3 regions of the Luteibacter sp. HA06 genome follow, and region 3 is predicted to be linked to each of the others. Evidence: riboswitches for the same ligand, from Rfam matches in the RefSeq annotation. Region 3 holds a riboswitch; each other region holds the start of a gene.
The links. Region 3 has a riboswitch for cobalamin ahead of metE (5-methyltetrahydropteroyltriglutamate--homocysteine S-methyltransferase). Riboswitches for the same ligand answer to the same signal wherever they lie in the genome.
Positions count from the first base shown of each region.

Region 1: linked by a shared signal. The riboswitch ahead of ACVWWJ_RS21705 (ribonucleoside-diphosphate reductase subunit alpha) and the one ahead of metE (5-methyltetrahydropteroyltriglutamate--homocysteine S-methyltransferase) in region 3 are both predicted to bind cobalamin.
Region 2: linked by a shared signal. The riboswitch ahead of ACVWWJ_RS01475 (CoA-acylating methylmalonate-semialdehyde dehydrogenase) and the one ahead of metE (5-methyltetrahydropteroyltriglutamate--homocysteine S-methyltransferase) in region 3 are both predicted to bind cobalamin.

Region 1 covers NZ_JBSSDZ010000001.1:4,692,082-4,697,200, reverse strand. The annotation lists gene ACVWWJ_RS21705 (ribonucleoside-diphosphate reductase subunit alpha) at 1-1,325, opposite strand, end outside; cobalamin riboswitch at 1,483-1,694, opposite strand; gene ACVWWJ_RS21700 (response regulator) at 1,886-4,723, shown strand; gene ACVWWJ_RS21695 (SDR family oxidoreductase) at 4,877-5,119, opposite strand, start outside.
Region 2 covers NZ_JBSSDZ010000001.1:349,644-354,762, reverse strand. The annotation lists gene ACVWWJ_RS01485 (DUF2231 domain-containing protein) at 1-18, shown strand, start outside; gene ACVWWJ_RS01480 (PQQ-dependent sugar dehydrogenase) at 11-1,324, shown strand; cobalamin riboswitch at 1,766-1,986, shown strand; gene ACVWWJ_RS01475 (CoA-acylating methylmalonate-semialdehyde dehydrogenase) at 2,110-3,633, shown strand; gene ACVWWJ_RS01470 (acyl-CoA dehydrogenase family protein) at 3,645-4,823, shown strand; gene ACVWWJ_RS01465 (enoyl-CoA hydratase) at 4,820-5,119, shown strand, end outside.
Region 3 covers NZ_JBSSDZ010000001.1:871,821-876,939, forward strand. The annotation lists gene metE (5-methyltetrahydropteroyltriglutamate--homocysteine S-methyltransferase) at 1-1,931, opposite strand, end outside; cobalamin riboswitch at 2,145-2,363, opposite strand; gene ACVWWJ_RS03815 (glycosyltransferase) at 2,454-3,743, shown strand; gene ACVWWJ_RS03820 (SDR family NAD(P)-dependent oxidoreductase) at 3,777-4,589, opposite strand; gene ACVWWJ_RS03825 (MarR family winged helix-turn-helix transcriptional regulator) at 4,641-5,066, opposite strand.

The sequences.
Region 1 (5,119 bases), 3.8 Mb from region 3:
AGCGAACGCAGCATGCGAGCGTAGAGCTCACGCGCCTTGATCGACTTCGAAGCGAGGCCTTCGGCTTCAGCCTTCTCATAGGCGGCGTCGAAGGTCGGGCCCCAGGTGTCGACGAAGTGCGGCACGATCTTCGGGTCGAACAGCGACCAGTCACCGTCGATCTCCACGCGGCGCATGAAGAGGTCGGGCACCCAGTTGGCGAGGTTGAGGTTGTGCGTGCGGCGCGCGTCGTCGCCGGTGTTCTCACGCAGCTCGAGGAATTCCTCGATGTCCGCATGCCAGGATTCCAGGTACACGCAGGCCGCGCCCTTGCGCTTGCCACCCTGGTTCACTGCGGCCACGGAGGCGTCGAGCGTCTTCAGCCAGGGCACGAGGCCGTTTGAATGGCCATTGGTCCCCTTGATCAGCGAACCGCGCGAACGGATGCGCGAGTAAGCGAGGCCGATGCCGCCGGCAAACTTCGACAGCTGGGCCACGTCGCCGTACTTGGCGTAGATGGATTCGAGTGCGTCCTGCGGCGAGTCGAGCAGGAAGCACGACGACAGCTGCTCGTGCGCGGTACCGGCGTTGAACAGGGTCGGCGAGCTGGCCAGGTACTCCAGCGACGAGAGCATGCGGTACAGCTCCAGCGTCTCGGCGACGTCGTTGCCACCGAGCGCGCAGGCGATGCGCATGAAGAAGTACTGCGGCGTCTCGATGACGAAGCGCTTGGTCGGGTGGCGCAGCAGGTAACGGTCGTACACCGTGCGCAGGCCGAAGTACTCGAAGCGACGCGAACCGGTGGTGTCGATCGCATCGTTGAGCTTACGTGCGTTGATCTGCACGAAGTCGCGAAGGCGCTCGTTGAGGATGCCGAGGTCGAAACCGGTGGAGATCGACTGCGAGAACGACTGGATGTCCTGGCCCGACACTTCCTTGTCGACGAAGGCGGCGAGCAGGCGTGCAGCGAGCTGGCCGTATTCCGGCTCTTCGGCAGTCAGCGCGGCCGAGGTGCGGATCGACAGCTGGTCGAGTTCCTGGGTGGTGGCGCCGTCATACAGGCCGCCGATCGTCTTCAGCGCCACGCGCATCGGATCGACCGCGAACAGGCCATCGGCGCTGCGTGTGACCGCGCGCACGATCTTGTTCACGTCGACCACTTCATGGCCGCCGTTGCGCTTGGTCACGCGCATCTGTCCGGGATTGTGCGGCGGCGTCAGCGCGAAGGCCGGCGGCGCGTCGTTCCTGTAACCGGCGGCAGGCGCCTTGTCGGTTGCAGCGGAGGGGGTGGCGGCCGCATCGGCCGTCTCGGTGCGCTCGCGCGCTGCGGAATCCATCGTCGTCATTGTGTTGGCAGCCCCATGGCCTTGGTCAAACCCCGATCCCGAGGGCAAGGCTCGATGCGATGGGGGCGAAACACGGGAAACGTCGGGACGGAGCGCCGTGAAGGGCTCCGATCCGCGACGTGCTTCCCCGCGGAAGCCGTCACCACTATCGAGGCCGCTCGGGCTCCGATTGTTGGCAGGTCTTCGGACTCGTGGACATGGACCTTCCGATCCGCCTACCCGTCGCTTCCCAGCCCCCGAAGGACCAGTGCAATGAACGGGGTCGTTTCCACTTACCGCTGCGGGGCAGTTCCGGATTCACACCGGTATTCCCTATTAAGTCCGACGGGCAGTCGCGCCTCTTCGGACACCAACGGGACACACCATATAGCTGGTGAAGGGGTGCGTCAACACAAGATGTAGGGTGTTTGGCCTAGGTGCTTGATCGGCTTGGGACTCCCTTTTGTCAAGCGCTTTTCGTGACCGGCGGCATGAGGGTTTCGTGAAGATCGTCTACACAAAGGGAACCACAATCACCCGATAAAATCGCGGCCCATTCCCATCCCACGATTGCTCGACTGATGCCCTCATCGTTCGCATTGCAGGACCAGACCCTCCTTTCCCATGCGCTCGATGGCCTGCCGTTCGGCTTCGCCGCCGTGACAGCCTCGGGAGAGCTGCTGTACGCCAACGCCTGGGTCGCGGCGCGCCTGCGCGAGCACGAGCCGTCAGGGTTCATGGGCCTGTGGGATGCGGGGAGCCGCGATCGGCTACTCGCTGCCTTGCCGCTGGCCGCCCCCGGGAACGGGGTGCGGGAGCTGGCCCTTGTCACGGCGGACGGCGATACCGTGCGGGTGTCACTCGAGGCCCGGCCCGGTCTGCCGGCCACCGTGGCTGTCACCATCCGCTCCGCGAACCCGGAGACAGGGAGCACCGGCGCCGCCGAAGACCGACGCCTGGCCCTGATCGAGATCGGCAACCTGCTGCGCGACCTCGAAGATCCGGCCGAAATCGCCTATCGAGTCGCCGAAGTGCTGGGCCGGACGCTCAAGGTGAGCCGGGCCGGGTACGGCACGATCGACCCCGTCGCCGAGACCATCGCGGTGGAGCGTGACTGGAACGCGCCGGGTATCCAGACCCTCGCCGGCGTGCTGCACTTCCGCGATTACGGCAGCTACATCGACGAGCTGAAGCGCGGCGTGACCACCGTGATAACCGATGCCAGGACGGACCCACGGACCGCGTCCACCGCCGACGCGCTGGACGGGATCCGCGCGCTGTCCTTCATCAATATGCCGGTGACCGAGCGCGGCGGCTTCGTGGCCTTGCTATATCTCAACCACGAAGTGCCCCGTGAATGGCCCGAGGAAGAGATCAGCTTCGTCAGTGAAGTGGCCAGCCGCACGCGCGTGGCGGTGGAGCGGCGCCGTGCAGAGCACGAGTTGCGGTTGCTCGCCAAGGACCTCGAGCGCCAGGTGGTCGAGCGTACCTATGAGCGCGACCGGGTCTGGACCCTGTCCAGCGACATCCTGGTCGTCGCCGACACCGAAACGCGCCTGCTCTCGGTCAACCCGGCGTGGACCGCCATCCTCGGCTGGAGCGAGCGCGACACGATCGGCCGCTCCTACCTCGACTTCGTTCATCCGGAGGACGTGCCGCGCACGCAGGATGAAACCGGTCACCTTGCCGAGGGCGAAACGACGCTTCGCTTCGAGAACCGCTATCGCACCGCCGACGGCGGCCTGCGTACGCTTTCGTGGCGCGCGGTGCCGAGCGATGGGCTGATTTTCGCCGTGGCGCGCGACGTCTCGGCCGAGCGCGAGCGTGACGCCGCTCTCGACGTGGCCCAGGAACAGCTGCGCCAGGCGCAGAAGATGGACGCGATCGGCAACCTCACCGGCGGCGTGGCGCACGACTTCAACAACCTGCTCCAGGTGATCAGCGGCAACCTCCAGCTCCTCTCGGCCGACGTCGCCGGGAACGAACGCGCCGAGCGTCGCGTCGCCAACGCCATGGCCGGCGTCACGCGGGGTTCCAAGCTTGCTTCCCAGTTGCTCGCCTTCGGCCGTCGCCAGCCGCTGGCACCCAAGGTGGTGAATATCGGTCGTTTTGTCCGCGACATGGACGAACTGCTGCGCCGCGCCTTGGGCGAGGCGATCGAAGTGGAGACCGTGATCGGCGCCGGCTTGTGGAACACGCTGGTGGATCCTTCGAACGTAGAGAACGCGCTGCTCAACCTCGCGATCAATGCGCGCGATGCGATGAACGGGCAAGGGCGCCTCACGGTGGAAGCCGGCAACGCCTTGCTCGACGACGCCTATGCCAAGGCCCACGGCGACCTTCGCCCGGGGCAGTACGTGATGCTGGCCGTGACTGACACCGGCGCCGGTATCTCGCAGGACATCCTCGGGCAGGTCTTCGAACCGTTCTTCACCACCAAGCCCGAAGGCCGCGGTACCGGACTGGGCCTGTCGATGGTCTACGGCTTCGTGAAGCAGTCCGGTGGCCACGTGAAGATCTACAGCGAGCCCGGTGAGGGCACGACCGTGAAGATCTACCTGCCGCGCTCTACGCAAGGCGAAGATCGTGTGGTCGAACTCGAAGAAGAGAGCGTACGTGGTGGCGACGAGACCGTCCTGGTCGCGGAGGACGACGAGCAGGTGCGCGAGACCGTGGTCGGGCTGCTCGCCGACCTGGGTTACCGCGTACTGAAGGCGCGCGATGCGGAAAGCGCATTGTCGATCATCGAAAGCGGTATCGCGATCGACCTGTTGTTCACCGACGTCGTCATGCCGGGTCCGCTACGTAGTCCTGAACTAGCCCGCAAGGCCGTCGAGCGTCAGCCGGGCATCGCCGTGCTGTTCACCTCCGGCTACACAGAGAACGCCATTGTGCACGGCGGCCGGCTGGACGAGGGCGTGGAACTGCTGAGCAAGCCGTACTCGCGCGAGGCGCTGGCGCGCAAGATTCGCCAGGTGCTCGCCGGCCGCGTGCCGCGTACCCCCGTAGGCCCCACCGCTGCACCCGCGCCTTCGATGCCGCCACCGAACGGTGTGCCGGCGCCGTTGCGCGTGCTGGTGGTCGAGGACGATGCGCTGATTCGCATGTCCATCGCCGAGATGCTCGATAGCCGTGGACACGTTGTTTTCGAAGCCGGGGACGGGCACGAAGCCATGCGCCTGCATGGCGCCGAAGCGATCGACATCCTGCTTACCGATGTCGGCCTGCCGGGGATGAATGGTGTGGAGGTGGCCGAGCGCATGCGTGAAGTGCAGCCGTTGCTACCGGTGATCTTTGCCACCGGCGATCACAATGCGAATGGCGTGCAGCGCGATGCGCGCACGGCCGTTATCGTCAAGCCGTATGGGGTGGCGGATCTTATGGAGGCCATTGGGCGGGTGGCGCGGGTTCCGGCCTGAGAGCATCGCCGCTGAAGCGGCTCCCACAGGTATCAAGAGCATCGCCGCTGAAGCGGCTCCCACATGGGCTGGTGCTTTCTGTGGGAGCCGATTCATCGGCGAAGGGTGCTAGCGATAACGAAGGGTGCTAGCGATAACGCACCCTGCGCTGGGTCAAGGCAACATATGCCCCCCAGTCACCCCGTAAGTCTCCCCGGTAATAAAGCTCGCCTCCTGCGAAGCCAGCAGCACATACACCGGCGCGCACTCCACCGGCTGCCCGGGACGCTTCAGCGGCACGTTCTTGCCAAACTCCACCAACTTTTCCTGCGGCTGCCCGCCGCTCGGCTGCAGCGGTGTCCACACGGGACCCGGGGCCACGGCATTCACGCGAATACCCTGTTCCGCGACCTGCTT
Region 2 (5,119 bases), 520 kb from region 3:
AACCTCATCCATGAATAAGACCCTCTACCGCAGTGTGCTCGCCATGGCCTGCGTGGCTGTCCTGGGCGGGTGCGACGAGAAAGCTTCGTACCAGCCGGACCAGCAGTCGGGCAGCAATCCGACCCTGCCCAATCCGCAGCGCTTCCTCGTGCCGCCGATGCAGGTGCCCGACAAGGCCGGCTGGAAAGCGGGCCAGACGCCGACCGTGGCGCCGGGTTTGAAGATCGACGCGATGGCCACCGGCCTGATGCACCCCCGCCAGCTCTACGTCCTTCCCAACGACGACGTGCTGGTCGTGGAATCCAATGGTCCGGGCACCGAGCCGGTCACAACGCCCAAGCAGCTCCTCGCCGGCATGGTGAAGAACCAGTCGGGCAAGGGTGGCAAGGGCGGCAATCGGATCACCCTGCTGCGCAAGAACGCCAGCGGCGGCTGGGACAAGCACATCTTCATCGAGAACCTGAATTCCCCGTTCGGCGTGCAGCTGATCGGCGATTCGCTGTACGTGGCCAACACCGACGGTATCGTGAAATTCCCCTATGCGGCGGGCGAGACCGAGATCAAGGCACCTGGGGTCGGTTTCACCGATCTGCCCAACACCATCAACCACCACTGGACCAAGTCGCTGCTGGCCAGTCCGGATGGCACCAAGCTCTACGTGGGCGTCGGCTCCAACAGCAACATCACCGAGAACGGCCTGGCCGTGGAATATCGCCGCGCGGACATCCTCGAGGTGGACGTCGCGACGGGCGCCAGCCGCATCTATGCGTCCGGGCTGCGCAATCCGACCGGCCTGCAATGGGAGCCCACCACCGGCAAGCTCTGGGCGATCGTGAACGAGCGTGATGAGATCGGTGCCGACCTCGTGCCTGATTACATGACCTCGGTACACGAGGGTGCGTTCTACGGCTGGCCCTATAGCTACTACGGCCAGAACGTGGACAGCCGGGTCAAGCCACAGCGCCCCGACATGGTCGCCAAGGCGATCAAGCCGGACTACGCCATCGGCTCGCACGTCGCTCCGCTCGGGCTCTTGATGTCCGCCACCAACGGCCTGCCGGCGCAGTTCCAGGGGGGCGCCTTCATCGGCGAACACGGCAGCTGGGATCGCTCGCCGCTGAGCGGCTACGAAGTGGTCTTCGTGGCGTTCAAGGATGGCACGCCCGTGGGCAAGCCGGTCTCCGTTGTCAGCGGCTTCTTCTCGAAGGACGAGAAGCAGCTGTTCGGTGCCCCGGTCGGGCTGGTGCAGGACAAGGAAGGCGCGATCCTGGTCGCCGATGACGTCGGCGACACGGTATGGCGCGTGACGGCGGCCACCAAGTAAGAAGCAGCCGCCGCTGGTGTGGGAGGAGGCTAAGTGTGGGAGGCTCTGTGTGGGAGCCGCTTCAGCGGCGATAGCCAGGCTTCCTCACCCCCCCCATCGCCGGCATAGCCGGCTCCCACACAAAGAAAATGGCCCGGGCGATCACTCGGCCCGGGCCCCCTCTTGCGCACGCCAGCCTTCCGGCGGGTGCGCTACAAACGTCCGCCTTAGCGGATGTTCTTTTTCTTTTCGTCCTTCGCGGCCTTCTTTTCTTTCATGGTCTTGGCCGGTTTTTTCTTGTCGCTCTTCTTTGAATCCAGACCCTTGCTCATACAGCCTCCTCAGTCAGGGTAAACGCGCGTGTCCTGCGCCCGATGCAAGACTACGCCAAACGGCCACCGTTGAGAGCTACCCATCGCCAGGTTCTACCGCACTGCAGCTTGAGCGGTTCGGCCGCCACGCTACACTCGGGAGATCACAGGTGTCCTGCCGCCACGTAAGCGGTGCGCAGGGTGAAACGGGAAGCCGGTGCGGATCACGAGATCCTATTCCGGCGCTGCCCCCGCAACGGTAAGCGAGAACACCCGACGATAAGACCACTGCGCGAAGCGCGGGAAGGTGTCGGGGTGGTGCGGTACGCATCGCTCGCAAGCCCGGAGACCGGCCTGTGCAGGTGCCTTCGGGTGCCTCCTCGGGTGTTGCGGCGGGCAACCGGACGGGCTGATACGGCGCGGCCACCCGCTGCTCCGCGTCCTCTTGTCTGCTCCGCAGCACCCATTTCGCGGGTGAGCGTACGGAGCAGGACCATGAACAAGCTGGACTCAGTTGCGGCCGATGTCGCGACCGTTAAATTACTGATCGACGGTGTCTTCGTCGAATCCAAAACCACCGAATGGCGCGACGTCGTCAACCCCGCGACGCAGGCCGTGCTTGCGCGCGTGCCGTTCGCGACGCCTGACGAAGTGAACGCTGCGGTGGCCGCCGCGGCACAAGCCTTCAAGAGCTGGCGCAAGACACCCATCGGCGTACGCGCGCGCATCTTCCTGAAATACCAGCAGCTGATCCGCGAGAACATGGGCGAACTCGCCGCCCTGCTCAGCGCGGAACAGGGCAAGACCCTCCCCGATGCCGAAGGCGACGTGTTCCGCGGCCTGGAAGTGGTCGAGCACGCGGCGGCGATCGGCAACCTGCAGCTGGGTGAGTTGGCCAATAACGTGGCCGGCGGCGTGGACACCTTTACCCTGCTGCAGCCGATCGGCGTCTGCGCGGGGATCACGCCGTTCAACTTCCCGGCGATGATCCCGCTGTGGATGTTCCCGATGGCCATCGCCACGGGTAACACCTTCGTACTCAAGCCTTCGGAGCAGGACCCGATGGTGACGATGCGCCTGGTGGAGCTGGCTCTCGAGGCCGGCGTTCCCAAGGGCGTGCTCAACGTGGTGCACGGTGGCGAAGCCGTGGTCAATGCGATCTGCGACCACGCCGATATCAAGGCGGTGTCCTTTGTCGGTTCTACGCGGGTCGGCACGCACGTCTATCACCGCGCTTCGCAGGCGGGTAAGCGCGTGCAGTGCATGATGGGCGCGAAGAACCACGCCGTCGTGCTGCCCGATGCGAACAAGGAGCAGACACTCAACGCACTTGCCGGTGCCGCCTTCGGTGCGGCAGGCCAGCGCTGCATGGCCGCCTCCACCGCCGTGCTGGTAGGTGAGGCGCAGTCCTGGATCCCGGAACTCGTGGCCAAGGCAAAGACGCTCAAGGTCGGCGCAGGCAACGCGGCGGGCACCGACGTCGGCCCGCTGATTTCCTGCGCGGCGCGCGAGCGCGTCGAGGCCTTCATCGCTTCCGGCGTGGAGCAGGGTGCCACGCTCGAGCTCGACGGACGAAAGCCATCCGTGCCGGGTTTCGAGGAAGGCAACTTCGTCGGCCCGACGATCTTCTCGGGCGTGCGTCCGGGCATGCGTATCTATGACGAGGAAATCTTCGGCCCGGTGCTCGTCATCCTTGCGGCAGCCTCGCTCGACGACGCGATCGACCTGGTCAACGCCAATCCGAATGGCAACGGCACGGCCGTGTTTACCCAGTCGGGTGCGGCAGCGCGTCGTTTTCAGGAAGACATCGATGTCGGCCAGGTAGGTATCAACGTGCCGATTCCGGTGCCCGTGCCGCTGTTCTCGTTCACCGGCTCGCGCGCCTCGAAGCTGGGCGACCTTGGCCCCTATGGCAAGCAGGTCGTCATGTTCTATACCCAGACCAAGACGGTGACCCAGCGCTGGTTCGATGACGACACACTGCATGTCGGCGTCAACACCACCATCAGCCTGAAGTGATGGCCGCGCTCATGGACATGCCGCGGGTTCCACCACCCCAGACTGACCTGAATGACGAGCAGCTCGCCTATCGCGATGCCGCGCACGCGTTCGCCATGGCCGAGCTGGCTCCGCATGCCGCACGCTGGGACGCCGAGAGCGAGTTTCCGCGCGAGGCGATCGGCAAGGCCGGAGAGCTCGGCTTTTGCGGGCTCTACGTCGACGAGCAGGCTGGCGGCACCGGCCTCACCCGCCTCGATGCCACCGTCGTCTTCGAGGAGCTGGCGGCTCTCGATCCGTCGACGGCGGCCTTCATCAGCATCCACAACATGGCCACCTGGATGCTCACCGCGCACGCGACACCGGCCGTACGCGACACCTGGGGTCCCCTGCTCGCCAGCGGGGAAAAGCTGGCCTCCTACTGCCTCACCGAGCCGGGTGCTGGCTCGGACGCCGGATCGCTGAAGACGCGCGCCGAGCGCGACGGCGACTCGTACGTGATCAGCGGAAGCAAGGCTTTCATCTCGGGCGCAGGCGCTACCGACATGCTGGTGGTGATGGCACGCACGAGTGAGGGAGGCGCGCGTGGCATCAGTGCCTTCGCTGTTCCGGCGTACTCGCAAGGCATCGGCTACGGACGCAACGAGGAGAAGCTGGGCTGGCACAGCCAGCCCACGCGCAGCGTGAGTTTCGACGGCGTGCGCATTCCAGCGGACCATCGCCTGGGTGCCGAGGGCGAAGGGTTCAAGATCGCGATGAAGGGACTCGACGGCGGCCGCCTGAACATCGCCGCGTGTTCGCTGGGCGCGGCACAGGGCGCGCTGGATGCCGCCCGCCGTTACATGGGCGAGCGCAGGCAGTTCGGCAAGAAGCTCGGTGAGTTCCAGGCCCTGCAGTTCAAGCTGGCCGACATGGCTACCCAGCTGGTGGCCGCGCGGCAGATGGTGCACACGGCAGCTCGCAAGCTGGACGCCGGCAGCAGCGATGCCACTGTCTGGTGTGCCATGGCCAAGCGTTTCGCCACGGACGCCGGCTTCGCCATCTGCAACGACGCCCTGCAGATTCACGGTGGCTACGGCTATATCCGCGAATACCCGATCGAACGACTGCTGCGTGACTCGCGCGTGCACCAGATCCTCGAAGGCACGAACGAAATCATGCGCGTTATCATCGCGCGTCACCTGCTCAATACCGAAGAGGAACTGCGATGAGCGACACCGCCGCGCGCTACACCGGGCTTACGCTGGACATCGACGGCCACGTCGCCGTCGTCACGCTGGCCAACGCGCCCGCCAATGCCTGGACCCGCGACAGCCTGGTCGCCCTGCGCAACCTCGTCCACGATCTCGACGCCAACCGCGACGTCTACGCACTGGTGATCACGGGCCAGGGTGAGAAGTTCTTCTCGGCCGGCGCCGACCTCAAACAGTTCGCCGATGGCGACAAGGCCGTGGCGCGCGAGGCGGCACGTCGCTTCGGTGAGGCCTTCGAAGCGTTGTCTGCGTTT
Region 3 (5,119 bases):
TGTACCTGGGTCGCATCGCTCACGCCGCCGGCGGTGATGCGGAAGGCATCGACTGCCCAGGCAAGATACGCATCCCAGTCGGCGCGACGCAGGGGCAGGCCTTCGCGGAGCGCCGGCTCGTCGATCTGGACGATGCCGATGCCAGCCTTCTCGAGATCGTGCACTTCGTCGCGCAGGGCAAGGGCGATCTGCCGGCAGACCTCGGAGCGCGCGAGGTCGTCGCGCACGAAGGACCACTGCAGCATCGTCACCGGGCCGGTGAGCATGCCCTTCATGGGCCGGTCGGTGAGGGACTGCGCATAGGCCGACCACGCCACCGTCATCGGATTGGGACGTGCGACATCGCCGTAGATGATCGGCGGCTTGACGCAGCGTGAGCCGTAGCTCTGCACCCAGCCGAGCGAGGTGAACGCATAGCCATCCAGTTGCTCGCCGAAGTACTCGACCATGTCGTTGCGCTCGGGCTCGCCGTGCACCAGCACATCGATGCCGGCCTCCTCCTGGAAGCGCACGACGCGACGCACCTCATCGCGGAGAATGCCCGCGTAGGCGTCGTCGTCAAGCTTGCCCGAGCGATGCGCGGCGCGGGCAATACGCAGGTCGTTGGTCTGCGGGAACGAACCGATGGTCGTCGTCGGCAGGTCGGGCAGGTCGAAACGCTCACGTTGCACGGCGGCGCGGAAGGCGAAGCCGGAGCGACGCTGGCCGAACTGCGGGGTGAGCTGGCGAACGCGGGCACGCACGTCCGCACGTACCACGTCGCCCGAGCTCTGGCGGCTGGCGACGATGTCGTGCTGGCGGGTCAGTGTCTTTCGTGCAGCCTCACTGCCGGCGACGGCGTCGGCGTAGCGGCGCAGCTCGGCGATCTTCTGCCGGGCGAACGACAGCCACTCCGCCAGATGGGCAGGCAGGTGTTTCTCTTCGGACACGTCGATCGGTACGTGCAGCAGGGAGCACGAGGTGGAGAGCCACAGGCGGTCGTGGCCGAGGCGGGCAAGAAGCCGGTCCACGCGCGGGAGGATGGTCGCCGGATCGCTCAGCCAGATGTTGCGACCGTCGAGCACGCCGGCCGACAGCACCCGGTCGGCCGGCAGGGCGTCGAGAACGGCATCCAACTGGCCGGGGGCACGGGCGAGATCGACATGAAGGCCGGCGACAGGAAGCGATGTGGCCAGTTCGAGGTTGGCGCCGAGCTCACCGAAGTAGGTGGCCAGCAGCACGCGGACCCGGCCGTGCGTGGCGACGGCAGCGTACGCGCGGCGGAAGGCCTCGCGCCAGTCGGCATCCAGGTCGAGCACGAGGGTGGGCTCGTCGACTTGCAGCCAATCGGCGCCCGCATCCGCCAGGGCGTCGACGACGCCAAGCCACGCCGGAAGCAGCCGATCGAGCAGGGCAAGCGGGTCGCTGCCGTCGATGGTCTTGGCCAGGCGCAGGAAGCTCACCGGTCCCAGCAGCACGGGGCGCGCGGCATGGCCGGCCGCGACCGCTTCGCGATATTCGGCGACGACCTTTTCAGGCCGCGCGGCGAAGGACTGCCCGGCTTCGAGTTCCGGCACGATGTAGTGGTAGTTCGTATCGAACCACTTGGTCATTTCCATCGCGTGCAGGTCGACGTCGCCGTCCTGATGGCCACGTGCCATGGCGAAGTAGCCGGTGAGAGCATCGCGATCGGCGAGCGCGCGGTAGCGCGTCGGGATGGCGTCGACCAGGACGGCCGCGTCGAGTACATGGTCGTACAACGAGAAGTCGTTGACGGGGACGCTGTCGGCGCCCGCGTCGCGGGCGAGTTTCCAGTGGCGGTGGCGCAGTTCACGCGCGACGGCGAGCAGCTCGTCGGCACGGGTCTCTCCCTTCCAGTGGCTTTCGAGGGCGCGCTTGAGTTCGCGGCGCCGGCCAATGCGGGGGAAGCCCGGGTAGGTTACGTGTGGCATGGATGATTCCTCTTCGTGGCAAAGAGGAGGGAAGGGCGGCTGGACACGAACGCACGCGCGCCACCGCGACCGGGCGCGGCAGGCAGGAGCACGTCATGTGGCTAGCCGTCGACCTTCGCCCCCGCGGGCGAACCGGATGAGCACCCCTTGCGAGGAACAGCCCTCGCCAGGCGGTCATCCAGGTCGGACGGAGCATTCGCGCCCATGACGGCGCGTGCGTTCCGGTCGGCGGCAGGTCTTCGGGCTCGTGGATGTGGCACCGGATTGGTGCCGCCTTGCTCGTCGCTTCCCGGATCGCCATCGATCCAGTGCCTGTGACGGACTCGTCTCCATATACCGCTGCGGGGCAGCGCCGGATTCTCACCGGCTTCCCTCTTAGCTTTATCTTTCTATTCGCATAAAGAGATAAAGACCGCTGACCGGCGGAAAATTAGCCGTATGGACGCCCAAAGTCAATCGACGGCGATGCGTCGTCTCCACATCCGCCCAGCGAGGATGTGCCTCCACCCCAGGGAGCGCGCCATGAGCGAAAGGCACATCGTGATGGCGACCGTCGGATCGCAGGGTGACCTGTTTCCTTTTCTCGCCGTGGGGCGGGAACTGCGCGAACGCGGGTATCGCATCACGATCGGTGCCCACGGTATCCATCGCGACGCCGTGGCGGAGGCCGGTCTGGACTTTGTGCTGGCCAGTGGCATCGCCGAGCCCGAAGACAAAGCCGCTTTCGCCGCCCGCGCGTTTCATCCCTGGCGCGGACCGCGCTTCGTCGTGCGTGACCTTGCCGCGGCCGATGTCGCCGACAGCTATGCGGCGCTGGCCCCTGTTTGCGCCGATGCCGATGCGATCGTGACCTCCACACTCGCCTTCGCCGGGCAGATTCTTGGCGAGACGCGACGGATCACGTGGCTGTCGGCGGCGCTGTCGCCTGCGGTGTTCCTGTCGGCGTTCGATCCCCCGGCCACGGGCATCGACCGGCTGGACGCGTTCTTTCGTTCGTCGCCCCGCCGTGGTGCCTGGGTACGGCGTATCAGCGAGACGGTCACCTCACCCTGGACGAAAGCCGTGCGCCGCTTCCGGCAGTCGCTCGGACTGGCGCCGGTGTCGGTCTGGGGCGATCCTTTCCACCGGGGCCAGCACGCGCGCGACGGGGTGTTGGCCATGTACTCGCCTCTGTTGGGGCGGCCGCCGCAAGATGCGCCTGCGCACAGCGTGGTCACCGGATACTGCCGCTACACGCCGTCGGGCGACATGCTGCCGTCGGCATTGCATGGCTTCCTCGACGCCGGGGAAGCGCCGTTGGTGTTCTCGCTGGGCTCGGCGGCGGTACATGCCGGCGAGAGCTTTCTTCGCGAAAGCATGTCGGTTGCGGCAGCGCTAGGTCGACGGGCCGTACTGCTCACCGGCTCGCCCGAGATGCGTGCACGGCTGCCTGCCGTGCTTCCGGACGGGACCTTCGCTGCGGAATATGCGCCGCACGGCGCTTTGTTCGGGCGCGCCGCGGCTGTCGTGCACCACGGTGGCATCGGAACGACGCAGGAGGCCTTGCGCGCCGGCTGCCCCGAACTCGTGGTGCCCCACGGTTTCGATCAGCCGGACAACGCGGCGCGCGTGGTCCGGCTCGGTGTGGGCGATGTGTTGCCGGCATCGCGTTATCGCGCCGGCGTTGCCGCCGAGAAACTACGTGCGCTGTTGATGGATGAAGCCGTCGCGTCGAGAGCCCAGCGCGCAGCGGCGGTGATTCGGGCGGAAAACGGTGCGCGCGTCGCCGCAGACATCATCGAACAAGCCATCGCCCGCCGCCGCACCATGTAAGAGCCGATGAATCGGCTCTTACATGGCAGAGGTTTACGCAGTCACCGCCGCCTTGACGCCATACCGCGACGCCGGTACCGACTTCGACAACTCCGGGAACAACGCACGACGTGCCGCTTCCAGCCCATCGACGAGGGCCGCTGTCTCCACGGAAGGAATCGTCACCAGCTCGCCCGCATCGAAGCCGGCCAGCGAAGCGTCGACCATGTCCTCGGCACTCATTACCCAGTCCGTCGGCAGGTTTTCCACGGCCGAGCCTGCGACAGGCCAGAAGTCAGTAGCGGTGGCGCCGGGAAGTACGGCCTGAACCTTGATGCCCTTGTCGGCAAGTTCGTGGTGCATCGACTGGCTGAGGGCCAGCATGAAAGCCTTGCTGCCGCCGTAGACGCCATTGAGCAACTCCGGAGCAATCGCGACGATGGAGGCGATGTTGATGACGGTTCCCTTGCCGCGAGCGACGAAGCCCGGCACGGCCTGGTAGGCGAGGCGCGTCGGTGCGGTCACGTTGAGGGCGATGAGATCGGTCATCTTCGCGATATCCGCCTGAAGCAGCGGCGCTGTCGCGCCGACGCCGGCGTTGTTCACCAGGAGCGTGAGTTCCGACGTATCCGCAATGACTTTCTCGACGACGCGCAGGTCCGCGTCGAGCGTCAGGTCGGCGGCGACGATGCGAACGCTCCGGCCGGTTTCGGTCGTGATGTGTTTCGCGAGCGCGTCGAGCTTGTCCTTGCTACGTGCGACAAGGACGAGGTCGTAGCCGCGGTGTGCAAGGCGGTCTGCGTAGACGGCGCCGATGCCGGAGGAGGCACCCGTAACGAGTGCGGTGCCGAGGGTGTTGTTGCTCATGACGTCGATTCCTGATTTATGTGTGTATGCACAATAGAGCGTAAAAAAAGGTCAGCCCATCTGTCCCATGCGATGAAAGGCGTCGCGCGCCGCCTCGGCGGCAGATTCGCCTCCAAACTTCGAGACGAACTCGGCCTGGGCCTTGGCCCACAGTTCTCCGGCGTGCGCTGACTTGGCCACGCCGGCGGGAGTGAGCATGTAGACGTTCTGGCGCGGGTCGTCCGCCGATGCCGCCACGGCGACGAAACCGTCGCGCTGCAAGGGCTTCAGTGCGCGAACCAGACTCGTCCGGTCCATGACCATCTCCTCGGCAAGTTCACGCATGCCGATACCCGGCAGATCTTCGAGTACGACGAGGATCGAGAACTGTGAGCTCGTCAGACCGCTGGGCGCCAGATGGCGTTCGTACGATCGCGTCAGTGCCCGAGCCGCCTGACGGGCGGCGAAGCAGTTGCAGAAGTCGTTGCGGCTGGCCATGGGCGGAGCATGCTCGTGCATACGCACATATGTCAAGTCTCAGAATCGGCTCC